2 linked regions of the Synechococcus elongatus PCC 11801 genome follow. The protein of the gene in region 1 binds, or shares a complex with, the protein of each later gene. Links are inferred from orthologs where the notes say so. Each region holds a gene or a part of one and is shown on either strand. Other genes may lie near its edges.

Region 1 (5,210 bases):
CGCCACGACTATTGTTTGTTGCCCACCGTAAGGAAATTTTGCAGCAAAGCCTCAGCACGTTTCGGATGGTACTCAAGCAGGGCGATTTCGGTGAACTACTCGTCGATGGTCAGCGGCCTCAGCAGTGGCAGCATGTCTTTGCTTCGGTGCAGTCCCTGGCCAGCCTCGATCCAAATCAACTCGCAGCCGATCGCTTTGCCGTGGTGATTGTCGATGAGTTTCACCATGCCGCTGCCGACAGCTATCGTCACTGGCTGGACTATCTGCAACCACAACTATTGCTTGGGCTGACAGCGACGCCTGAGCGGAGTGATGGCGAGACCATTCTGAATTGGTTTGACAACCGAATTGCGGCTGAACTCCGTCTCTGGACAGCTCTAGATCAAGGCTTGCTCTGTCCTTTTCACTATTTCGGGATTCACGACAGCACTGATCTCTCACGCTTACAGTGGCGTCGGGGTGGCTATGTCAGTGAAGAGCTGAGTGCGCTCTATACCGGCGATGATGCTCGGCTCCGGCTAATTCTCAAAGAGTTGTTCGATAAAGTGCCTGATGTCTCGCGCATGCGAGCCTTGGGCTTTTGCGTCAGTGTGGAACACGCTCACTACATGGCGTATAAGTTTCAAAAAGCTGGCATTGGTGCGATCGCCCTGGATGGTATTTGCGATCGCCACACTCGTCAGGAAGCTATTCAGCAATTACGACGCGGCGAGTTGCAGATTATCTTTGCGGTCGATCTGTTTAACGAGGGTTTAGATATTCCGGAGATCAATACGATTCTGCTGTTGCGCCCCACGGAGTCTGCCACGGTTTTTCTGCAGCAGCTCGGGCGCGGACTCCGGCTCCATCCTGGTAAAGACTGCCTGACTGTTTTGGATTTTATTGGTCAAGCGCATCGGCAGTTTCGCTATGACTGGCGCTATCGAGCTTTGTTGGGGGGCAGTCGCCAACAATTCAAAGAGCAATTAGAGCAGGAATTCCCCTTTCTGCCGGCTGGCTGTAGTCTGCAACTCGATCGCGTTGCCCAGGGGATCATTCTCGATAATCTCAAGCAGAGCCTACCGAGCCGGCGATCGCAACTGTTGCAAGAAGCTGCCCGTCTTGGCCGCTGTTCTTTACCAGAATTCTTAACCGCACTGGGATTAGAGTTAGCAGATTTCTATCGCTTGGCCGGATCGTGGACTCGTCTGCAGCGCGACCTTGGTTGGCGCCGGGATTCCCCGCATCCCGATGAAGATCGCTTGGGGCGTGCGATCGCTAACCTCTCCCACATAGATGATCCGCAGCGACTGCAGTTCTATCAGCAACAGTTGAGTCAGCCAACACCACCGGATCTGCAGCACTGTAGTTCGCGAGAACAGCGTCTCTGGCAAATGCTGATGGTGCAAGTGTGGGGAACGGGGAAGCAGTATGTTGCTTTGTCTGAAGCGCTTTCACGTTTTTGGGCCGCGATCGCGATTCGGGAAGAACTGCAAGCCTTGTTCGAATTCCTGGTGGAATCCACCGATCATCTAGTTCGGCCGCTCAGCTGGACGCAACCCATTCCGCTACAAGTGCACGGTCGCTATAGCCGCGCCGAAATTCTGGCCGCCTTTGGAGCGCTCAATGATCAACAACGCTACCTCAGCCGTGAAGGTGTTTATTTTGAGCCAACGAGTCAAACTGATCTACTCTTCGTCACTCTGAAAAAGTCGGAGAAACTGTTCTCGCCCACGACTCGCTACAACGACTATGCCATCAGTCCTACGGAGTTTCATTGGGAAAGCCAGAGTACAACCCGCGCTACTTCTCCCACTGGACAACGCTATATCCACCACCGCGATCGTGGCAGTCATGTGATTTTGTTTGTCCGTGAAAGCCGCCAACAGAATGGACAAACCCTGCCGTTTCTCTGTCTAGGATTTGCCGATTACGTCAGACATCAAGGCGATCGCCCGATGGCAATTCGCTGGCGACTTCATCACCCAATTCCGGCTGCCCTCTATCCGACGATCGCGATCGCGGTTTGACCGGCATGGATGAAAACCGAGGGAAGTTAGTAGCGGCTGATCTGTCGGAAGCGCCAAACCGACTCCACAATGCCAATCGCGATGAAATTGGCGAGAAGTGCCGATCGCCCATAGCTGAGCCAAGGCAGCGGAATACCCGTGACTGGGCCAAGTCCAATCGTCATCGAAATATTGATGACAATCTGGAAGACCAGCATCGAGAGCACCCCGATCGCCAGCAATGAGCCAAAGTTGTCGCGGGCACTGGTCGCGATCGCAATCAACCGCCAGCACACCAACCAGAACAGCAGGATGACTGCGATCGAGCCAACAAAGCCCAACTCTTCACCCACCGCTGAGAAGATGAAGTCCGTGTGCTGCTCTGGAATGAAGCGCAACTGGGTTTGCGTGCCCTGATGCAGCCCTTGCCCCCAGAGTCCCCCTGCCCCGATCGCAATCCGCGCTTGAATCAGGTTATAGCCGCCCCCAAGTGGGTCCTTGTTGGGATCGAGAAAGAGGATCAGCCGGTCGCGTTGGTAGTCCTGCAACAGGTTTTCCCAAGCCCAACCGGCAACAACCCCACTGGTAATATTGGTCAGTAATGCTCCGATCGCGCCACGCCAGTGCCACGCGAAACTTTGCCAGCCCACATAGGTCATCCAGCCCAGCCAGATGGGCCAGACCCAAGGCAGCGCCTCAAACAAAATGGCTGAGGGCAATGGCGACAGCATCAATAAGAGCCAACCTGGTTTGGCATTGGCCCAGTAGAGCATGCCAAAGACAATCGCCCCAAAGATCAAGGACGTCCCAAGGTTGGGCTGCAGGAAGATCAACAGCCAAGGGACTGACATGATGGCGATCGCTTTCAGTAGTCCTGGGAGGCGATCGGCGGTCTCGCGGCTCAAAATGCCCGCCAGCACAACAATCATCAGCGGTTTGGCAAACTCTGAGGGCTGGACGTTGAAGCCGCCAATACTGATCCAGCGTTCGGCTCCCAGTGCAGTGGTTCCCACAAAGCGCACCGCAATCAGCGAGAGGCAGGTGGCGCCATAGAGCCACCACTGCAGCTTCAGCCAGTTGTCATAGCGCCAACGGGCGATCGCCAGCGCCAGTCCCACACCCACCGCGCCAGTAATCCAGTGTTGCCACCAGTCTGCAAAGTCCTGATTGGCTTGAGTACTGCGGATCAGGAGACCACCCAGCAGCGTCAGCCCGATCGGAATAAACAGCAGCCAGCGATCTAGATCCTTCCAAGCGTCGAGAAAGGCAAACCGTTGGCGCCACTGTCCAAACCGAAAGCTGCGAGCCAGCATGAATGTCCTCAGAGCAAGTCCTTAAGGCAGGGTAGCTTTCTAGCCTTGCTTATGGCGTCAACGCAGCGACGGAGATGGCAGCTGCCATCTTTTGGGCGATCGCAGTTAAGGCTTGTGCCGAGGCGGATTCGGGCTGACTGACCACGATCGGTACACCGCGGTCGCCGCCTTCCCGCAGCGGAATTTCGAGGGGAATACCCCCTAGCAGGGGCACTTCTAGCTCGCGAGCGGTTTTCTCGCCACCGCCGGAACCAAAAATGTCGTAGCGGCGATCGGGCAGATCCGGCGGAATGAAGAAGCTCATGTTCTCGACAATGCCCAACACCGGCACCTTGAGCTGCTGGAACATCCGTAAGCCCTTGCGCGAATCCAGCAAGGACACCGTTTGCGGCGTTGTGACAATCACCGCTCCAGCCAGAGGCACCGCTTGGGCTAGCGTCAGTTGGGCGTCCCCCGTTCCCGGTGGCATATCAACGATCAGGTAGTCCAGTTCGCCCCATTCTGTCTGATAGAGAAACTGGCGAATGATGCCGTTGAGCATAGGCCCCCGCCACATCACCGGCTGATCGGGGTCAATCAAAAAGGCCATCGATACCAGCTTGATTCCGTGGGTCTCAATCGGAATCAGGATGTCCCCTTGAGGACTGGGCTTGACCTGCGGCTGAGCATCGGCAACCCCGAGCATAGTGGGGGTATTGGGTCCGTAGATATCCGCATCGAGCAGACCCACTCGTGCCCCTGCTTTGGCCAGAGCAACAGCAGTGTTGACCGAGACGGTGCTTTTGCCGACCCCGCCCTTACCGCTGGAGATCGCCAGAATATTGCGCACGCCGCCAATGCCTTGGCGATCGGGCAGGCTGCGTTGCTGGGGAATTTCGGCCCCAACGTCGATATTGACAGTGGCGACACCCGGTAGGGCTTTCACCGCTTTTTCGCAATCTGCCACGATGAACTCACGCAACGGACAAGCCGGCGTCGTCAGAACCAGCCGAAAACTAACCTGATCACCCGCGATCGCCACATCGCGAATCATGTTGAGTTCCACCAAGCTGCGACGGAGCTCAGGATCTTCTACGGGACGCAGAGCATCCAAAACAGCCGCGGTCGTCAAAGTCATAGGTGCGAGGGCGTGACAGCATACCGCCCTCTATCTTATAGACAAGCGTTCTCCAACCCAGCAGGCATGAGCCTGGGATGTATGGCGGGGAACCATAGAGAACCTTAGCGGCCAGCCTCCACTGGGATAATTAAGCAACAGGGACCGAGCTGGTCTCGCCCACATGGACGGTTTTGACCCAGCGCAATTGTTTCGGCCAGAAGGCCATGCGAGCGGTGGTGTAGGCCATCACCGGAACCCAATGCAGCATGTAGATCACGCCGAGCAGGCTCTGTCCGATCGGCCAAGGATTACGCAATTCTGACGATCGCGCTTGGCGGATGCCACGCAGCAAACTGATCACTGTCAGCCCGACTGTCAAACCTGCGAGCGGGCCATAGAGGGGCGATCGCTTGAGGATCAGGGCAAAAACGAGGTCGGGAATCGCGGCGGTGGGCAGGACGTATTGAGTCAGCCAAAAGATCGCGAGATCTAAACTGCGTTGGCTTCCCAGACGGTTGCGGATCAACCAGGGCCAGTAGTCGAGATAGCGCTGGTAGCCTCCTTCGGCCCAACGGCGTCGCTGATGCCAGAGGGCTAGGCTGCGCACCACCCCTTCTTCTTGCACCGCCGGATGAATGCAGCAGTCAATCCACCAGTGATCCAGATGGAGCCGGAACGCTAAATCGAGGTCGTCAGTAATGGTTTCTTCGTTAAAGCCCCCACAGCCTTCTAGGGCAGCTCGCCGGATGAACTGACCATTGCCCCGCAGCTCGCCAATGCCTCCGATCGCCACTCGCTGTTGTTGCAGGT
Region 2 (4,730 bases), 1.9 Mb from region 1 along the record:
GTTTCTGCCGAAGGTGGATGGCATTGTCACGCGTCTGCGACACACGGTCGACCACCTGCAGCGTCTCGGTCACACCGTCATGGTCTTCTGTCCAGATGGAGGCATCCGGGAGCACAAGGGAGCCCGCGTCTATGGTGTTCAGGGGTTTCCGCTACCGCTCTATCCAGAGCTGAAGCTGGCCTTCCCATTGCCCAAAGTCGGCAAAGCCTTGGAGCGGTTTCGTCCAGATCTGATCCATGTGGTCAATCCGGCAGTGCTAGGACTGGGTGGTATCTACTACGCTAAGGCGCTGAATGTGCCGCTGTTGGCCTCTTACCACACACACCTGCCGAAGTATCTGGAGCACTACGGTTTGGGCGTCTTGGAAGGGGTGCTTTGGGAGTTGCTCAAACTCGCTCATAACCAAGCGGCGATCAACCTTTGTACCTCCACGGCAATGGTGCAAGAACTGACCGAGCACGGCATCGAACACTGCCAGCTCTGGCAGCGAGGGGTTGATACCGAAACGTTCCGACCAGACTTAGCTTCCGCTGCGATGCGCGATCGCCTCAGTGGGGGCAACCCAGAGGCACCGCTGTTGCTCTACGTTGGTCGTCTCTCAGCAGAAAAGCAAATCGATCGCCTGCGGCCAATTTTGGACGCCAATCCAGAAGCTTGCTTGGCCTTGGTGGGCGATGGCCCTTATCGCGCTGAACTGGAGCAATTATTTGCGGGTACCAAAACCCGTTTCATAGGCTATTTGCATGGCGAGCAACTCGGAGCGGCCTATGCATCTGCGGATGCCTTTGTCTTCCCCTCGCGGACTGAAACCCTCGGCCTCGTCTTGCTAGAAGCGATGGCAGCGGGCTGTCCAGTAGTCGCGGCCAATTCCGGCGGGATTCCTGACATCGTCAGCGATGGCGCCAATGGTTTCCTGTTTGATCCAGAGGATGAACAAGGGGCGATCGCTGCAGTTCAGCGGTTGTTGGCCAATCCCATGGAACGCGAAACGCTACGAATGGCAGCTCGCCAAGAGGCTGAGCGTTGGAGTTGGAGTGCTGCTACTCAACAACTCCAAGACTATTACTGCGAAGTCGTGGCGGGTGGTTGCTTGCCCTTAGCCGCCTGAGCACGAAGGGCTTTCTTACGGAAGTAGGCCTCAAACACCTGGCGAACTTTTGGGGCAGCAAGGCTGCCGCCGCCGCCGCCGGAGTTCTCATTGAAAGACACGACAACAATCTCGGGCTTGTCGACTGGGGCATAGCCGCCGTACCAAGTGTGCGATCGCCGCGGGGGATCTTCTGCTGTACCCGTTTTGCCGGCATTGGGTGGCAGGCTAGGTACATTCAGGGCCTTGCCGGTGCCCTCAGTCACAACTGAGACCAATCCATCTTGAATCACCTTCATGGTTGAAGGCTTGAGTTTGAGGTCTTCGCGCCATTCTTTGCTATCGCGATCGTCCTTGAGGAAGTGCGGTTTGACGCGAAAGCCGTTGTTGGCCGGAATCGCAAACATCACTGCGACTTGCAGGGGGGTCTGCAAAAGGAAGCCCTGACCAATCGACATGTTGATCGAGTCGCCCACTGTCCACTCTTCATCAAGGTTTTTGACTTTCCACTCGTTGTCGGGCACAAGGCCACGACTTTCTTCGCTGGCGAGCTCCACCCCCGTGCGTTCACCCATACCAAAACGGCGACACATGGTGGCGATCGCTTCACCCCCAATTCGTTGCGCTACTTGGTAGAAAAAGGTGTCGCTGCTGTAGCGCATTGCCCCGACAAAACTAAGAGGGCCAAACCCAGCGTTATTCCAGTCCCAAAACTGAATGCCACCGACCCGCAAGAAGGGAAAGGTCTGCAGCACGGTGTCAGGCGAGTACTTGCCGGATTCCAAGGCTGCTGCCGTCGTCACGATTTTGAAGGTGCTGGCGGGTGGGAAGGCTTGGAGTGCGCGGTTGACGAAGGGAAACTCTAGCTGTTGCAGCCGATCCCATTCGGCTTGGCTGATTTCGGTGGCAAAGACGTTGGGATCGTAGGTGGGGCGGCTGACCATGGCCAAGATGCTGCCATCCCGAGGATCGATCGCCACGATCGCGCCCATGGTGTCACCGATCGCGGCCTCTGCAGCTTTTTGCAGATCGAGATCGAGGGTGATTTTGACGTCTTGGCCTGCCCTCGCTTTTTTATCACCGAGGATGCGAACCACGTTGCCGAGAGCGTCGACTTCTACTTGCTGACCGCCCCATTCTCCGCGCAGCTGTTTCTCAAAAGCAGCTTCTAGCCCAGCTTGACCAATCACATCGCCGGGTCGATAGCCCTGGCCTTCCCGCCGCTTCAGCTCCTCGTCAGAAATCTCGCCGGTGTACCCCAAAACGTGTGCAGCCACAGAGCCATTGGGGTAGTAGCGCACGCTGTCGTAGTCAATTTCGACACCAATGAAGTCCCGCCGATTTTCTTCAAAGGCAATGACTTGGGGTTGACTGAGGTTCTGCGCCAGTCGCACGCGATAGGCAGCATTCTCTTTCTGGCGATCGATACGGGCTTGGAGGGTGCTTTCCGGCAGATTGAGCAGCTTGGCGAGCCGCTTGCGGGTGTCGGGCCAGCGCTCGTCTTTAATTGCCAGCGGCCAGACGTAGAGCGAGTAGACATGGCGACTACTGGCTAAAACGCGCCCTTCCCGATCGAGGATGCGCCCTCGTTCAGGTAAGCGTGGCAGCAAATGGATGCGATTTTCGTTCGCGAGTTCGCGATTTCGCTCGCCTTGCTGAATTTGCATGTAGGCGAGTCGGCCACCCAACGCCCCAAAGAAGATCGTGGTAATTCCCAGCAAAAGCCAAAGCGACTGGTAGGAACGGCCAACACTGCGGCCTGAGTCGCGATTGCTAAAGGGGGGATTCGCCATAGGAATGCGATCGCCGGTCTAAGGTCAGGATTGCCCAACCAGTCTACGCAAAGGCTGCGCTCCCTGGCTGTGGGCAGTCACCAAACCGCACCACCCTAGCGAATCGACTCCAAGTACTGATCGAGATCTTCGAGCAGGCGACTCAGTTCTACTTCAAGGCTGAGCCGCAGTTCACCCTGCCGTACAGTCAGCAGAACTTTGGCGGCAAAGGGACTCGGCCAAAGATTGGGATTACAGAAGACTTCTAAACTGATATCGCCAACATTCAGCCGTTGATCCGTGCTCGGCTGTGGCGTGGGGCGTTGCCCAGGGCTGAGTGGGGTACTGGCTTGTCGTAGCTGATCAAGCAGCTGCTGCAAAACGGATTTGAGCTGGAGACCAGTCGCCAAACTGAGTGGCAAGCTGAGCGAGCCATTGCTCAGTTGGAGGGTCAGGACAGTCATAGTGACTTTCAGGGCAGGAGTACCGCCAGTCTACTCAGCGTTGGTTCAAAGTCCCGGAGTCTTCCAACCAGCCTTGGAATCGATCGATCGCCCACCAGCGATCGCGGCCTTGCCAATAGCCCACATGGCCGCCGTGGCGCGTGATTTCAAAGTCCAACACAGGATTGCTCAGTGCGATCGCGTCGAGCTCGGGAGCGATCGCGGGATGAAAGAACGGATCGTCTGCAGCGTAAAGGACTAATCCGGGGACTTGAAGATCGGCGAGAAAGGGCAGAGGACTGCTGGCGCGGTAATAGTCGGTGCTATCTCGAAAACCGAGGCGGGGTGCAACAAGATAGTCATCAAAGCTTTGAATGGTGGTGACTTTGGCGATCGCGGCAGGAGCGAGGCTGCCTGGATGGCGATCGGCAATTTCGATAGCTAGATGCCGCAGCTCACGACAGATGCGTTGCTCGATCCAGCGACCGAGTCTTGTACTGCGTAACCATGGCAGCGATCGCTCCGCATCCAGATTGGGACAGAGCGACAGCACCGCTGCTGGAGGACAACCTTCCTGCAGCCCGCGCCAAGCCCCCCAAAGTGCGAGCTGCCCACCCAAGGAGTAGCCGCCGAAAATGTAGGGTTCTGGCAATCCCAACTGCCGAGCTTGAGCGGCTAGCGCCAGAAAATCATCACCTTCCCGTAGTCCATCACTGGTCAGAACGGGCGAAAATTCCAGCGATCGCCCGTGGGCGCGCCAGTCGAACAGTAAAACGGCGAGGCCGGATTGATAAGCAGTCGTTGCCCAGCGTTGCAGAAAACCTTGATTTGTTAGTGATCCTGTGATGCCGTAGGTCGCAATCAATGTGCCACGTGGATTGGGTGGAATCGCGCGTTCTGTCCACAGCGGTACGTCATCCGCACCCAGCAGGCACTGCCCTTGATAGATCGGTTGCGGCTCCGGTAGTTGGCGATCGCTCATCAAGGAAGCTGCGATCGTCATTCGCCAGCCTTGGCGCAACAGACGAGGACAGTCAAAGCGATCAGTAAGGAGCGGCATGGTTAGGAGTACAGGACTGCAACCGCTGCTCTGTGGCGGTCAGGACAGGGGGTATAAGCACTGTGGCACAATGAAAAACGGTCTTTGCTCAGCGTTGCTTTACCCGTGACTGCGACTCTTCCGACTGCGCCCCGCCGCACTGTTTTCCCCTTCACGGCGATCGTCGGCCAGGAGGAGATGAAGTTAGCCCTGTTGCTGAATGTGATCGACCCCAAATTGGGCGGGGTAATGATCATGGGCGATCGCGGCACCGGCAAATCGACGACGATTCGCGCCTTGGCTGATCTGCTGCCTGAAATTGAAGTGGTGGCAGAGGATCCCTACAACAGCCATCCCAGCGATCCAGAGCTGATGAGTAATGAAGTCCG

What was found.
Region 2: the proteins of rodA (region 1) and mrdA are in contact, whole or in part, in a crystal structure (PDB 6PL5), measured with the Thermus thermophilus proteins. The link is inferred for Synechococcus elongatus PCC 11801 from one-to-one orthologs. Residues at the interface, in WP_223903423.1 of Thermus thermophilus: Phe161, Val165, Phe168, Val169, Leu172, Pro198, Tyr199, Glu202, Tyr211, Arg212, Asp213, Gln220, Val221, Gln223, Ser224, Ile226, Ala227, Ile228, Gly229, Ser230, Gly266, Phe267, Val270, Leu274, Tyr277, Gly278, Leu281, Phe285, Leu289, Arg297; in WP_223903432.1 of Thermus thermophilus: Arg4, Ile5, His6, Leu8, Ala9, Phe12, Ala15, Leu16, Leu19, Gly20, Arg22, Ala23, Trp24, Leu26, Gln27, Val28, Tyr31, Tyr34, Leu36, Leu43, Thr45, Asp47, Lys156, Gln157, Gly158, Ser160, Val184, Leu201, Glu202.

The regions. Positions count from the first base shown.
Region 1 is NZ_CP030139.2:513,249-518,458, reverse strand. The notes cover bases 1,169-4,094. They hold rodA (rod shape-determining protein RodA), read right to left. Parts: upstream 3,302-4,094; coding sequence 2,036-3,301; downstream 1,169-2,035. Other genes in these bases: DOP62_RS02420 (Mrp/NBP35 family ATP-binding protein), read right to left, coding at 3,351-4,094; DOP62_RS02430 (DUF3427 domain-containing protein), read left to right, coding at 1,169-2,009. Outside these bases: more of DOP62_RS02430, read left to right, coding at 1-1,168; more of DOP62_RS02420, read right to left, coding at 4,095-4,418; DOP62_RS02415 (glycosyltransferase), read right to left, coding at 4,549-5,210. UniProt on the Escherichia coli protein: Peptidoglycan polymerase that is essential for cell wall elongation. Also required for the maintenance of the rod cell shape. Functions probably in conjunction with the penicillin-binding protein 2 (mrdA).
Region 2 is NZ_CP030139.2:2,392,447-2,397,176, forward strand. Bases 472-3,391 are described here. They hold mrdA (penicillin-binding protein 2), read right to left. Parts: upstream 2,881-3,391; coding sequence 1,063-2,880; downstream 472-1,062. Other genes in these bases: DOP62_RS11985 (glycosyltransferase), read left to right, coding at 472-1,108; DOP62_RS11995 (hypothetical protein), read right to left, coding at 2,976-3,323; DOP62_RS12000 (YheT family hydrolase), read right to left, coding at 3,358-3,391. Also shown: more of DOP62_RS11985, read left to right, coding at 1-471; more of DOP62_RS12000, read right to left, coding at 3,392-4,362; bchI (magnesium chelatase ATPase subunit I), read left to right, coding at 4,468-4,730. UniProt on the Escherichia coli protein: Catalyzes cross-linking of the peptidoglycan cell wall. Responsible for the determination of the rod shape of the cell. Is probably required for lateral peptidoglycan synthesis and maintenance of the correct diameter during lateral and centripetal growth.